DNA from 3 places in the Alteromonas australica genome. Region 3 is predicted to be linked to each of the others. Evidence: predicted binding sites of a transcription regulator. Region 3 holds the regulator's gene; each other region holds the start of a gene.
The links. Region 3 encodes sigma-54, which starts transcription at its own class of promoters, with help from an activator protein. Its sites were predicted from a motif close to GTTGGCACGNNNNTNGNNT; they were not measured.

Region 1: a site for sigma-54 is predicted at 2,295-2,313, ahead of EP13_RS19110 (DUF1328 domain-containing protein). Genes of this name have one in related genera too.
Region 2: a site for sigma-54 is predicted at 2,228-2,246, ahead of EP13_RS07415 (choice-of-anchor E domain-containing protein). Genes of this name have one in related genera too.

The regions. Positions count from the first base shown of each region.
Region 1 covers NZ_CP008849.1:2,503,232-2,507,660, reverse strand. Annotated here, with positions in the region: gene EP13_RS11130 (DUF349 domain-containing protein) at 1-1,587, shown strand, start outside; gene EP13_RS11125 (hypothetical protein) at 1,589-1,804, shown strand; gene EP13_RS11120 (hypothetical protein) at 1,854-2,048, opposite strand; gene EP13_RS19110 (DUF1328 domain-containing protein) at 2,077-2,253, opposite strand; gene EP13_RS19250 (hypothetical protein) at 2,364-2,522, shown strand; gene EP13_RS11110 (CC0125/CC1285 family lipoprotein) at 2,606-3,193, opposite strand; gene EP13_RS11105 (hypothetical protein) at 3,206-3,463, opposite strand; gene EP13_RS11100 (hypothetical protein) at 3,496-3,918, opposite strand; gene EP13_RS11095 (hypothetical protein) at 4,015-4,335, opposite strand.
Region 2 covers NZ_CP008849.1:1,665,980-1,670,408, reverse strand. Annotated here, with positions in the region: gene pth (aminoacyl-tRNA hydrolase) at 1-159, shown strand, start outside; gene ychF (redox-regulated ATPase YchF) at 198-1,289, shown strand; gene EP13_RS07415 (choice-of-anchor E domain-containing protein) at 1,409-2,176, opposite strand; gene EP13_RS07410 (choice-of-anchor E domain-containing protein) at 2,556-3,353, opposite strand; gene EP13_RS07405 (peptidylprolyl isomerase) at 3,771-4,429, shown strand, end outside.
Region 3 covers NZ_CP008849.1:859,016-863,444, forward strand. Annotated here, with positions in the region: gene rapZ (RNase adapter RapZ) at 1-366, opposite strand, end outside; gene ptsN (PTS IIA-like nitrogen regulatory protein PtsN) at 396-839, opposite strand; gene hpf (ribosome hibernation promoting factor) at 849-1,136, opposite strand; gene EP13_RS03740 (RNA polymerase factor sigma-54) at 1,166-2,650, opposite strand; gene lptB (LPS export ABC transporter ATP-binding protein) at 2,728-3,453, opposite strand; gene lptA (lipopolysaccharide transport periplasmic protein LptA) at 3,456-4,013, opposite strand; gene lptC (LPS export ABC transporter periplasmic protein LptC) at 3,982-4,429, opposite strand, start outside.

The sequences.
Region 1 (4,429 bases), 1.6 Mb from region 3:
GAAAAGTTTGATGGGCTTAAGGCGCAACTTTCTTCAATACCTAAAGGTTTGATGTCACGTTGGAAAAAAGCCAGTGCCCGTATTAATAAGCAACACGTGCAGGAAAAAGCCAACATTGACGCTAAACTTCGTCAATGCAGAAAGCAACTGAGTGTGATTGAAAGCCTGATTGAGCAAGGTCGATATCGTGCGGCCATGGCAAAATTTGAGAAAGTTCGTGAACTTGTCAGTAGCAGTGATGAAGGTACACAAAAAGCAGTAGCAAAGCGTTTTGAAGGCGTTGCTGAGGAAATTTCTCGTTTAGAAGGTTGGCAGTCTTATATTGCTGGCCCTCGCAAGCCAGCGTTACTTGAAGAGGCGAAGCGACTAGCATTGACGCCCATGGAAGACGTGAAATCAAGAACCGAGTCTATTCGGTATTTGCGACAACAATGGCTTTCTCTTGGAAGTAGTGCAGAAGATAAAGATACGTTGCAGGTGGCATTTGATGACGCCCTGGAGCAGGCATTTCAACCTTGCCGAGATTACTATGCCGACATGGATGCTAAGCGGGAAGAAGCCAAACTGGTTCGTGAAGCAATTGTTGCCGATGCGCAGTCAATTGATCTCAGCCAGCCTGAAGCTACTGTGGTGAAAGTGGTAGATAGACTGAGTAAGGCATGGCACCAAGCGGGTCAAGTAGATAAGAAAGACTACGAGTCACTTAAACGCGCGTGGAAAACGGCAATTGCTCCAGCACAAGATAAAATTCATGCTTGGAACATGGCCAATAAAGAACAGAAACAGGCGTTAGTGGCAGAAGCCCAACAACTGGCCGGGGCTGAAGCGCTCTCAGGTGCATCTGAAAAAGCCCAGCAGTTACAAGCTCAATGGAAAACCATTGGTCATGCAGGAAAGCGAGACGAGAGCCGGTTATGGAAAAGCTTTAAACAAGCCAACGATACCTTGTTTGAACGCTTAAAAGCGCAAAGGAAGGCACAATCTAACGAATTTGATGCACAATTTTCCCAATTGATGGATTCGCTGTCTACCGCTGATGAGGCGGCTAATGAAAGCGAAGTCAACGACATTATCGCGGGTGTTGAAGAAGCTGCGGCAGGCTTGCCCCATGGCCTTAAAGCCAAACTACAAAAGCGGATCGCCACGCTTACCGCCAGCCGTGATAAAGCAAAAATTGCTCACAAAAAAGCCCAGCAGGACGCGCGTGCTACGGCTTTTGCCGAGCAATTGAGGTGTAAGCTTGAGGGAGCCGACGAGGCACTTAAAAATAGCGAAAGCCATGCGGCCTTGTTGGGTAAACGCTGGACAAATTTATTTTCACACGCTAGCGGAGCCAGCCACAGTCGACACTGGTTAACCGTGGCACTTGAAGCGGTGGCTGAAATGCCCACGCCTGAAGCAGATGCTAACCTAAGAACCGATGTTCAGTTAACCATGATGACTGCCAAGTTAGAACATGGTGAGCAAGTAGACCCTGTTCAATTATTAGAAGATTGGGTGGCAATAGGTGATATTACCGCGGATGAAGGCGCTTTAGTTGAACGCGTTATTGCGGTCGTTAATGCTAGGCCTGAATGGTTAGGTTGATATGGAAAACAGCATAGAATACGTTTTCGAAAGTGAGATGACCGCCTATCGTTTTTTAAATACGGTGAAACATATGGATGTTGACGCGTTACGAGTAAAATTTGGGCGCAGTGATCATCACGTATTTGTAGGCTATCGCGTGGCGATGGGGGAGTTCGATTCAACCTTGTCTAAATTAGACGATTTAGCAAGAGAGCTAAACGGACAAGAAGCATAAAAAAAGGGGCTGATGTTTTCATCAGCCCCTTTTCTTTTTCGCTTAACGCTTAGCAGTCTTTGTCTTCAGCGTCGACGCCTTCTTTCACATCTTCGCATGCGTCTTCCATTGCATTACCGGCATCGGTAACGACTTCATCAATTTCTTCGCCTGCATCTTCTGCTTCGCCATCGCCGCACGCGGCTAGTGATAGTGCAAATGCTGATGCTAATAGTACTTTTGATAATGCTTTCATAGAGATCATATCCTTTCTCCTATAAGTTAAAATATTGCTATACCTTTGGTGACTTACCGCGTAGTGCGTTAGCGACTAAAGAGATAACAAGTAGTGCAACAAACACAAAAAACAGAAACTGTGCTATACCTGTTGCCGCGCCAGCGATACCGCCGAAGCCAAAAACTGCTGCAATAATGGCGATAATAAAAAATGTAATTGCCCAACCTAACATAACTAAATCCTCTTATTGCTCCATAATGTTCACATAAGTTAATGCGATAGTTGTGCCTAATTGTTAAGTTGTTGATTCTTATGGTTAATGCCTATTTTTGGGCGAATAGCATGGCAACTGTGAACAGTGATTATCGACAAAGGTTACAGGTAATTTGCAGAATTTACAGGCTAGCAGGCATGTCCAATGTGTATGTATTTCAACATATTCATGAAGGGGGCACTACCCTAAGTCAACGGGGCAAACGACAAGGTAGAATGGGTGTTTAACACAATGAAAGCGTGTTACGTAAAATTAACGGAAAGGGAGAACAGCGCCAATAGAAGATTGACGCGATAAGAGGGGATAGAAGTTATTTTTTCTCAATGGGCGGAATATCACTCACTGCCATCACGTTTTTGCCTAAGCCTTCTTTTGCGTTAGCCATGCGTACTACAATGGAATAGTAAATGTCATTGATCATAGTGCTTTGTACACTATTTTGCCCTTCAGCCGCAGTGGGTTGCGCAACTTGTGAACAACCAGACATCGTACATTGCTGATCTTGGGTAAAGGTTGCAGGGGAAGATGGCTCTGTTATGACTCTACGGGCTTCAATTGGACGTTTGTCCACATTGGTCTTCACAATGGCTAAGTATTGATAACCTTGTTTCATGGCAATTTGCCCAGCCCGTTGCAGCGCGTACTCTTGTACCTTGTCAGCTGGGGTTTCGTCAGTGGCCTTAAATAGCACACGATATTCGTTGTCACTTAACTGAACACTTGAGTAACCGTACCCTTCTTTAGTTACCGCAGCCTTGTAAGGTGTAGGCACCGCTACCGGCGTCGTGCTGCAGGCGGTTAACGCTAATACAGCAGCCATTGAGGCTGGCCTGGCGATGGCCTTGAACCTGTCACACGCCTTTGTGGCTTGAGTGGCGTTTGAGAAAAGATTAAACATGGAACTTCCTTATCATTGTATAAATGAAATGACCGCTGTTCGAATTAACGAGGTGACCGCCTGATTTCGTTTACTCTTGGGTGAATCAGTTTTCGCGCCTTTAAACGCGCCTGCGGTAAAAATAGCCGCGAGGGTTTCTGGGTTCCCCATGATATGCCTTGCTTTAGTTTTTGTCTCATCTAAAGACACATCAACTTGGTGCTTTTGAGCTAGGTAATCATGCTCTCTTTGCTTAATGGTTTTCAGTTCTTTGTTAAGTAAGAATGACATAAAGTGTTCCTTTAAGCGTTTGACTGCCTAAGTTATTCATTCAGGCGTTTCATGAGCTGGATAATGCGTGTCGCACTTATGTAGTTAAATGCGCTTTTTGCTTGCTTAAATATCACCACCCCAATAGTGGCATTGATAACAAGCATAACAACTAATATGAAGGATACAGGCGCGCCAGCGAGGTGAGCGAAATAACCCAAGGCAATATTCAATAATATCCAACAAAATCCGCCAATAGCAAATGCGGTCATTCCCGCAAATACCGTGACGAAAACAGATTTCTTAATCAGCATGAGTTCACTGTTGATTAAATCTAGCAGTGCAAAACCTTGGTGCTGCTTCTGTTTCGCGTAGTTTTTCAATGCGTAAGTAAATTCTGAAAACGACACTTTCTCGTACGGTTCGTTATCCTGCGAGTCCTGCTCATGACGCTGCGCCGCTTTTTCCTCGTGCACGAAAATCGCCTGGCGCCGAGGGGGCGTCAGGCGAAACGGATTTTCGTCACGCGGCATAAAGCGTGCCTTGCGAAAATCGGGTGCGATTAGCATGGTTTACTTCTTACGCAGTAGTGACGTCACCAGCATACCCGCTGCAAACGCGATACCGGCAGTAGCTACAGGGTTTTCGATAGCGTACTGACGTACTTTAGAAGCCTGCCATTTTTGCTCTGCAAGGCGTTTACGGGCCGACATATTTTCAGCCGATTTTGACGCGGTCTGACGAATGTTCTCTTCCGCAACACCTGCGCTGTCTGCCAACTTATCTACAGATGAATGCAGTGTTTCTTTAAGTTGATCCGTGACTGGGTGACTAGGCTCTGTAACACCGTTTGCTTTCGCGGTTCTCTGTGTAGCTGTTGTTTGTGTTGCCATAGTACTCTCCTTAAATTTTGCTATGAATGCACTATAAAGAGGTGCAATGGCTATACCAACCGAAATGGTTTTCTAATATGTTGATTTTAAATGG
Region 2 (4,429 bases), 810 kb from region 3:
CATAAAAGTCGGGTTACAGGCCACGTATTAGGCAAGCCGCCAGCGGACGAAAAAACAGCCATTGAAAGCGCCATTGATGAAGCGGTTCGATGCACTGAGTTACTGTTAAAAGAAGACTTAAAACAAGCGCAAAACCGGCTTCATTCGCACAAAGCGTAAATTGCCAGATTAACTATTTCTAGACAAGGGTCCATCACATGGGTTTTAAATGCGGTATTGTTGGCCTACCAAATGTAGGTAAATCAACGCTCTTTAATGCACTCACAAAGGCAGGTATTGAAGCGGCCAACTTTCCTTTTTGTACTATTGAGCCAAACACAGGCGTTGTACCTGTTCCGGATCTTCGCTTAGATAAACTTGCAGAAATCGTTAATCCACAGCGTGTTATTCCTACCACAATGGAATTCGTTGATATTGCTGGATTAGTCGAAGGCGCATCAAAAGGTGAAGGCCTAGGAAATAAATTTCTTGCTAACATTCGTGAAACAGATGCTATTGGTCATGTAGTACGTTGTTTTGACGATGAAAACATTGTGCATGTTTCTGGAAAAGTCAGCCCGCAAGACGACATTGATGTTATTAACACAGAACTTGCATTAGCCGATTTAGAAACAACAGAAAAAGCACTACACCGTGTGGCTAAGAAAGCCAAAGGCGGAGACGCAGACGCTAAATTCGAATTAAAAGTGCTTGAGAAAATTAAGCCTCATTTGGATGAAGGCGAATTATTGCGCTCGGTTGAGCTAAGCAAAGAAGAATTAGCTGCCATTAGTTACATGAACATGCTGACGCTTAAGCCAACCATGTACATTGCCAACGTAGATGAAGACGGGTTTGAAAATAACCCCTATCTAGACATGGTAAAAGACATTGCTTCAAAAGAGAATGCCGTTGTGGTTGCTGTTTGCGCCTCAATTGAGTCTGATATTGCAGAACTCGATGACGAAGAGCGTGACGAGTTTATGCAAGATATGGGGTTAGAAGAGCCAGGCCTGAACCGCGTTATTCGAGCGGGCTACAACCTGCTTACCTTGCAAACCTACTTTACTGCAGGCGTAAAAGAAGTACGCGCGTGGACCTTCCCTGAAGGTTCAACAGCACCACAAGCCGCTGGTAAAATTCATACCGACTTCGAGAAAGGCTTTATTCGTGCTGAAATAGTCAGCTACGATCATTTCGTCGAGTTCAACGGTGAGCAAGGTGCAAAAGATGCGGGCAAGTGGCGATTAGAAGGTAAAGACTATATCGTTAAAGACGGCGATGTCATTCACTTTAGATTTAACGTTTAATCAATGTGATTTGCAACTGAGCAGCGCCAACTAAACCTAATAGAGAAAGCCGATACTCGCGTATCGGCTTTTTTGTGCTTTAGATACAGCTCTCGTTAAGAAGGGGCGAGAATTGAATTCTACGCTTTTTCAGCACGCTTTCGATTACTGAATCCTACTACACCTAATGCACACCCCATCATAATGAAAGTGCCAGGCGCGGATACATCTACCACATCGTAGTTGTATACCAGTGTTGAGCGTGCCGTAGCGTCTGCAAAAATCTCAGAAGTCACATCACCACCACTAAACAGCGCTTCTAGAACTGACGTGGCGTCTAACCCCAACGACACGGTTCCATTACCTATAAACTCACTGAGTATAGCTTCGTCAGTCACTGTTTCAGAGGCGGCATCCGTGTCGCTAAAAAATGCGTATGTCACACCAGATGTTCCAGAAAAGTCAGTGGTGCCGTCATAAGTTTCTGCGAGAAAGGAATCCGAAAAGCTTGGGTTTACCGTTAATAATGCGTTATTTGATGGTGAACTTAACGTAAGGGCAACCAATGCGGAAAAATCGATATCTGAACGGGCCAGACCATCTTCATTTTCTGCTTGCGCTTGCCCCATTATTTCGCCATCGAGGGTAAGGACAGCCGAGGTTAGTACTCGGGTTCCCCCCATAGTGTCGAATTGTTCGAAAAAGAAAGTGTCAAAATTAGGGTTTACGCCTGGTGTGCCAAAGTCTTGCACGCCATCTTCACCTAACCCCCCACTACTGTTATAAAAATCAACGAAGTCCACTTGCGCATCCGTGGAACCACTGCCAATAATTGTGGCTGCATTAAGCGCTCCACTCACTAAAAACCCCGTTAATGCTAACGTACCTATTCCTAACCGTTTATCCATATGTTTTATCTCACTTTTTTACAAAGAAAACGTCCCTTCTCTGTATTAATTCAGCAAGACCTATGCCGACAGCCACCTTACTAAAAATAGATAAAATAGTTATAAAACAGTAAGTTAAAACAAAACCCCTCCCATCAAATGGCCCCCCTACCAAGAGAATGATCTACACCCTAAAATAATTTCAATCGTTGTATAAACATTACAAATAATACATGGTGAGCAAAATGATAGTGCGTGAGCTGTAGTTGATTATGTAGTAGCGAAAGAGTATCAAAGTTGGAGGATAGCTATGTGGCAGGCATAAAAAAACTGGCCATCAAGGCCAGTTCTTTTTTTGATAATACTAAGTCACTTCTCTAAATAGTGAGAAGCTATAATATTAACTGATTTTTTTACGGTTAACCATTCCAAGAAATATCAATACGCCGCAGAAAATGCCAAGGGTATTTGGCCCAGAAGCTGAAACGATAGTGTTCTCGTAAGTATACACGTAATTTAATGAGCTAATTGCTTCATAATCCCAGCTTACACCGGCTGCACCAGATGCATCTGCAACTGTTTGGCTTAAGGTTGAGAAGAATAAAGAAACAGTGTCTGTACCATTTCCAATAAAATCACCAAGAGTATAAGCAGTGCCTGTAGTCGAACTATCAATGTTCAGCGTATCCGAAGCAGTTTCAGCCACATCGCTACTATCACCGTCAGCTAAATTACCGATAGTAACTGAACTTTCAGGGTCCACCATCTCAATATATGTTGGACCGGTAAAATTATTTGTAAAGGGGTCGTACGAACCTAACGCCAAACCCATTAGCAAATTGCTCTGGTTAGCGTTAGAATTACCCGTTTCGGAAGACCATAAACCAAATCTTAGCGTGAGTTCTGCTGTGATCTCTTTCGCTGTATTAGAACCGTTATCTGGGTCGTCATTATCCAGTTCAATCTCACCATAGGTTGTACCGGAGAATGATAGGGATACATTAACCAATGTACCCAAAGAAGAATCGAATGTAGGAATTGATAAATCTTCGTAGGTATCATAAAGCGATCCCGAAGACCCAATAGGACCACCTGAAACGCTACCAGAAACGGTTTCGGTTACAACCGCAGCCTTTGCAAATCCACATGCTAAAAGCACAGGCAGCGCAATCAGTTTTATTAGGTTACTTTTTTTCATATTAGGGACTCGGTTATTTAATAAACGCCGTAGCGCTTATTTATTTTAAATTATGCTGAATCTAACAAGAACTAGCATAGACAAAGCAGGAAGCGAGCCAACTTTTAAAGCACTGATTTACAATGAAATTATCAGATATAAATTTCAAATTGTAAATAATTCTGACAGAAAACATACATAAAACCGGCTTTACCCCCATTCGCTCAGATAATGCCTTACTCGCTAAGGTTTCTTAAATATCATCCGTCTTTAACTATATTTTTGGCACTCGCCGACTTTGGCTAGCTTCGAACAATAAATCTGCTATTCCTATTTAATGACTTATCGACTTACGTCTAACTGTAAAATAAATACCAAAAGCGGGACGCATTCATTTACGTTAGTATGAACAAACTATACCAATAAGAGAGTATACTTATGCACCTTAAACCCTTAATGTCATTGATGGTTAACTTCAAAGCTATGCCTTATAGTTCTGCACGAAGCTTCACTACCGCTCTCGTTGCCTTGCTGGCCCTCATTATTCCTTGTATACCCAGTTATGCAGTAGAAAATACTCATTGGCAGAAAGTTGTGGCTGACAATCTTGTTACCCTCCAAACCCACTACGGCCCGGTCACCATTGCCCTTGAACCCGATCTGGGCCCCCAGCACGTTGCACGTTTTAGAAACCTTATAAAGGAAGGGTTTTATGATGACCGTTATTTTTACCGCGTAGTTGATGGCTTTGTGGCGCAAGGCGGAAGTAACGAGACTCACGAAGTCACACCCAAAACCAGTCTTTTAAAAGCAGAGTTTACTGTTCCTTTGAAGGAAGCAGCAATGGTAGTTGAAAACAATGATCCCTTTGCGCCTGCTACCGGGTTTTATCATGGCTTCCCTGTAGGCATCGATAAATCAAGACAAGAAATGTGGGCTCTGCACTGCCCGGGTACCGTTGCTTTTGCCCGAGACAACGAAAAAGATACCGGCAGCACAGAGTTTTATATTGTAATTGGACAAGCTCCGCGTCATTTAGACAGGAATATGTCAGTGGTAGGTAGAGTCGTCTCTGGCATGCCCGCATTACAAAATCT
Region 3 (4,429 bases):
TAAAGCGGCTTCCGCTTTAATAGATTCAGACAAAGACTTATTCAGTTTTGCCAATGGATGTAATCGTCGGGTTTCACTAAAGCGTTTGACGAGAATGTCGTCACTGGCATCAATGTAGACGATGGTCATGGACCAAGAAGAGGGAAGGTAGTCGAGTATTTCAACTAAATCGTCTGGGTTTTTGGGTAGGTTACGTACATCAATACTTACAGCAACTTGATCGTATTCGTCGACTACCGTATGGGTAAGGGTAGGTAATAAATTGACGGGAATATTATCTACGCAATAATACCCTAAATCTTCCAGTGCCCGTAAAGCAACAGACTTCCCTGACCCCGAACGACCACTAATAATAATTAGTTTCAATTGGCCTCTCCCTTAAGATGGCATTAGAGTTAGCTTAGCGCTGCAATAATATCGTCGCTATTGGTGGCACGCCTAATTGCCTTCACGGTCTCTTTGTCACTCAATTTACCTGCAACCGTGGCTAGGGTTTGTAAGTGCCCCTCGGTTTGCTCTTCTGGAACCAATAAGGCAAAGAAAATATCTACCGGTTGGTTGTCCAGCGCGTCAAAGTTGATGGCAGGGTTACTAGTTACAATAATGGCGATAACACTTTCCAATCCTGCCAGTCGACCATGAGGCAGTGCAATACCATTTCCAATACCCGTACTGCCCATTCTCTCGCGGTTCAATAGGCTAGTGAGTACTGTCGTTTCATCAATATTATCGTTGTTTTTGGCAGCGATATTACTGATGATCTCTAGAATTCGTTTTTTGCTGTTACATTGAACCGCACATTCAGTGCGGTCCAAACTTACGATTGCTTGAATTTCCATAAGCGTGAGTTAATGCTTTTTCAGCTTTTCCTTATGCTTTATGACTTGCCTGTCTAGTTTGTCAACCATGCTGTCTATTGCTGCATACATATCAGTATTTTCAGAGGAAGCAAAAACCTCAGCGCCACTTAAATGCATGGTCGCTTCGGCTTTCTGATTAAGTTTTTCAACATTGAGAATGACATGCACATTAGAAATGTGATCAAAGTGCCTCTCTAGTTTGCTGAACTTGGTATCGACATAATTACGCAAAGAGTCGGTGATTTCGACGTGATGACCAGTAAGGTTGATTTGCATATTTCGTCTTCCTTATATTTATGAGCCAGTTAAAGTAAGCTCTTTCGCTGGTTAGACGGTGGAATCGACAATGATTCCCGGTATTTTGCTATTGTCCGCCGGGCGACTTTAATGCCCTGTTCGGCCAACAATTGAGCAATCTTGCTATCACTTAGTGGCTTGCTTGGCGTTTCAGCCGCTACAAGCTTTTTAATCAGCGCGCGGATGGCAGTAGATGAACACTCACCCCCAGACTCCGTGGCAACGTGACTAGAAAAGAAGTACTTCAATTCAAATATCCCACGTGGGGTATGCATATACTTTTGCGTGGTGACACGTGAAATGGTGGATTCATGCATATCAACCATTTCAGCAACATCGTTAAGCACCATGGGCTTCATCATTTCAGGGCCATATTCAAAAAAGCCCATTTGTTGCTGCACAATACAATTTGCAACCTTCATCAAGGTGTCGTTTCTTGATTCAAGACTTTTAATAAACCATTTTGCTTCCTGCATATGAGAGCGAATGAACTGCGAGTCGCTACTATTTTTCGCTCTTCTGCTCATGGCCGCATATTGCTGGTTCACACTAAGTTTAGGCAAGCTATCTGGATTAAGTTCAACCACCCAACGACCATTTTTCTTGGTGACCGAGACATCGGGTATAACATACTCAGGCTCTTTAGTGATAAGAGCGCTACCTGGGCGAGGATTCAATGTTTGCAACAAGCGCATAGCTTCGCGTAATTGATCTTCTTTAAGACGGCTTTTACGCATCAGCGTACGATAGTCTTTGCTACTGAGTAGGTCTGAGTATTCTTCTATCAGTTGTTTGGCTTCTTTTAACCAAGGCGTATCATCTGAAAATTGGCGAAGCTGAACCATCAAGCATTCTTGCGGTGTACGAGAGCCTGAACCAATGGGGTCGAACATTTGAATGCGTTTTAACACACATTCTACTTCGTCCAATTCAACCGGCTCTTCCATATCTTCGGAATTTACAGAATCTAAAATGTCGTCAAGGGTGACGGTAAGATAACCAGACTCGTCAATTGAATCGATAATAGCCGTTGCGATGGCACGGTCAGTATCTGAAAAGTGGGTAAGACGCATTTGCCATAGCAAATGTGCTTGAATGTCTTCGGTGGTTTCGCCTTGGAAAATCTGCTCATCGTCATTATTCGAGGGCCCAGGGGCGGGTGCAGAAGACGCTGAGTAATATTCGTCCCACGTGCTGTCTATGGGTAATTCATCAGGTAGGTCATTCTTCTCTAATGCGTCACCGGCTTCAAGCGTATCGCTTGATGCGGTAGTAACGGCGTCTTGAGCGACGTCATCCCCGTCGATATTGTTTTTCTCTAATTGAGGCTCATCACTGCCTTCTTCTACTTCAAGTAGAGGATTTGAGTCTAGGGCTTCCTGGATCTCCTGTTGCAGGTCGAGCGTTGACAGCTGCAGCAGTTTTATCGCCTGCTGTAGCTGAGGTGTCATGGTAAGTTGTTGACTGAACTTTAACTGTAAAGATGGTTTCATCTACGTCTTATTTACTGTGCTCTTATTGTGAATATACCAGGTGCATAATTTGAAAAATGACAATTCTGTTACATTAACTATAGCCTGAATTGTTCACCTAGGTATACATCCCTTACTTTTTGATTACTTAAAACCTGCTCTGCCGTTCCTTGGGCTATTAATTCACCGTGACTCACAATGTAGGCTTTTTCACATACATCCAATGTTTCTCGTACATTGTGGTCTGTAATGAGGATACCGATACCTCTATCACGAAGGTGCTGTATTATCTTCTTTATATCATTAACCGATATAGGATCAACACCAGCAAATGGTTCATCGAGTAAAATAAATTGCGGATTGGCTGCTAGCGCACGCGCAATCTCTACGCGCCGGCGTTCTCCACCTGATAAACTCATTCCTGTACTATTACGTATATGGTTAATATTAAATTCATCAAGAAGGGCGTCGGCTTCTTCTTCCTGTTGTGATGAATTTAAATCTTTTCGTGTCTGTAAAATCGCCATGATGTTTTCAAACACGGTTAGCTTGCGAAAAATAGAGGCTTCCTGTGGCAGGTAGCCAATGCCCTTACGTGCGCGTTCGTGCATAGGCTGGTGGGTGAGCTCACCATCATCAATGGTGATTTTTCCCTTATCTAGTGGCACAAGACCCACAATCATGTAAAAGGTGGTGGTTTTACCTGCGCCGTTAGGGCCTAATAAGCCCACGATTTGCCCGGTTGAGACCGACAAACTAACGTCTCTCACTACTTGGCGAGATTTATAGGCTTTGGCTAAGTTACTTGCGCTTAGTGTTGCCATGGTTAGTTATCGTCCTCGTTATTCTCGTCTTCTTTCGCCTTCTCATCGGTCAGCTTGCGAATCGCTTCTGGTCGAAAAACGGTGGTCACTCTGCCTTCATCATTGTCACCGCTGCCGGTGGCAAGAAGCTGTTCGGTAATCATGTCAAAGGTGATTTTATCGCCTTTCACAGAACTGGTGTCTTGTTGCAGCTCTGCATTGCCGTCTAACGAGAGAGTGCGATTAACCACTTCATAGCGAATTTCATTGGCTTTGGCTGTTACCGGGGTGCCGTCTTCTAAGGTTTGCGAATAACTTGCTGGCGCGCCTCTGGCGATGAATATCTCACGGCCTTCGCCTTCTGTTGCAACCACTTCCACTTCATCTGCGTTAATCACTAACGTGCCTTGGGAAATACGCACGTTATCCTTAAACAACGAGGTTTTATTCTTACCATCAACAAACTGCGATTTAGAATCTACCTTTATCGGTTTGTTAAAGTCGCTTTCTGTCGCCGACGCTGTAACTGCAAAAAAACCTAAAATTAGGCTAGTTGCTAGGGGAATAAATGGTTTGTACATGGTCAATTAGCTCATATTCCTGGGTACGTAAATTAGCGTTAAACCCGTTGCTATTAATTACATATCGCAAGCCTCGAATTTCCACTGGCTCGTCAGAAGCCATTTGCTTGCTGTTCAAATTGATTTCTATAAACGCCGTTTGTATGGTTCTTACAAAATCATCTTGGCTTTGGTTTTCAATTAAAACATTATTTTCTAATTGAATTAATTCGTTATTGTACAGCGTCCCTTCAACGGCGGTGACTTCCCACGGTGCTTTTGCATTGTCGCTATATAAGGTATATCTGGGCTGTTGAAACAAAACAAACCCCAATTGATCGTAGTGTTCCATTGCGCGCGCAAATACTTTGTGATTTAACGCTCCGTCTTTGTCGTATAAGGTGGTGGTGATATTTTTGGCTGTATATGCAGGCTGC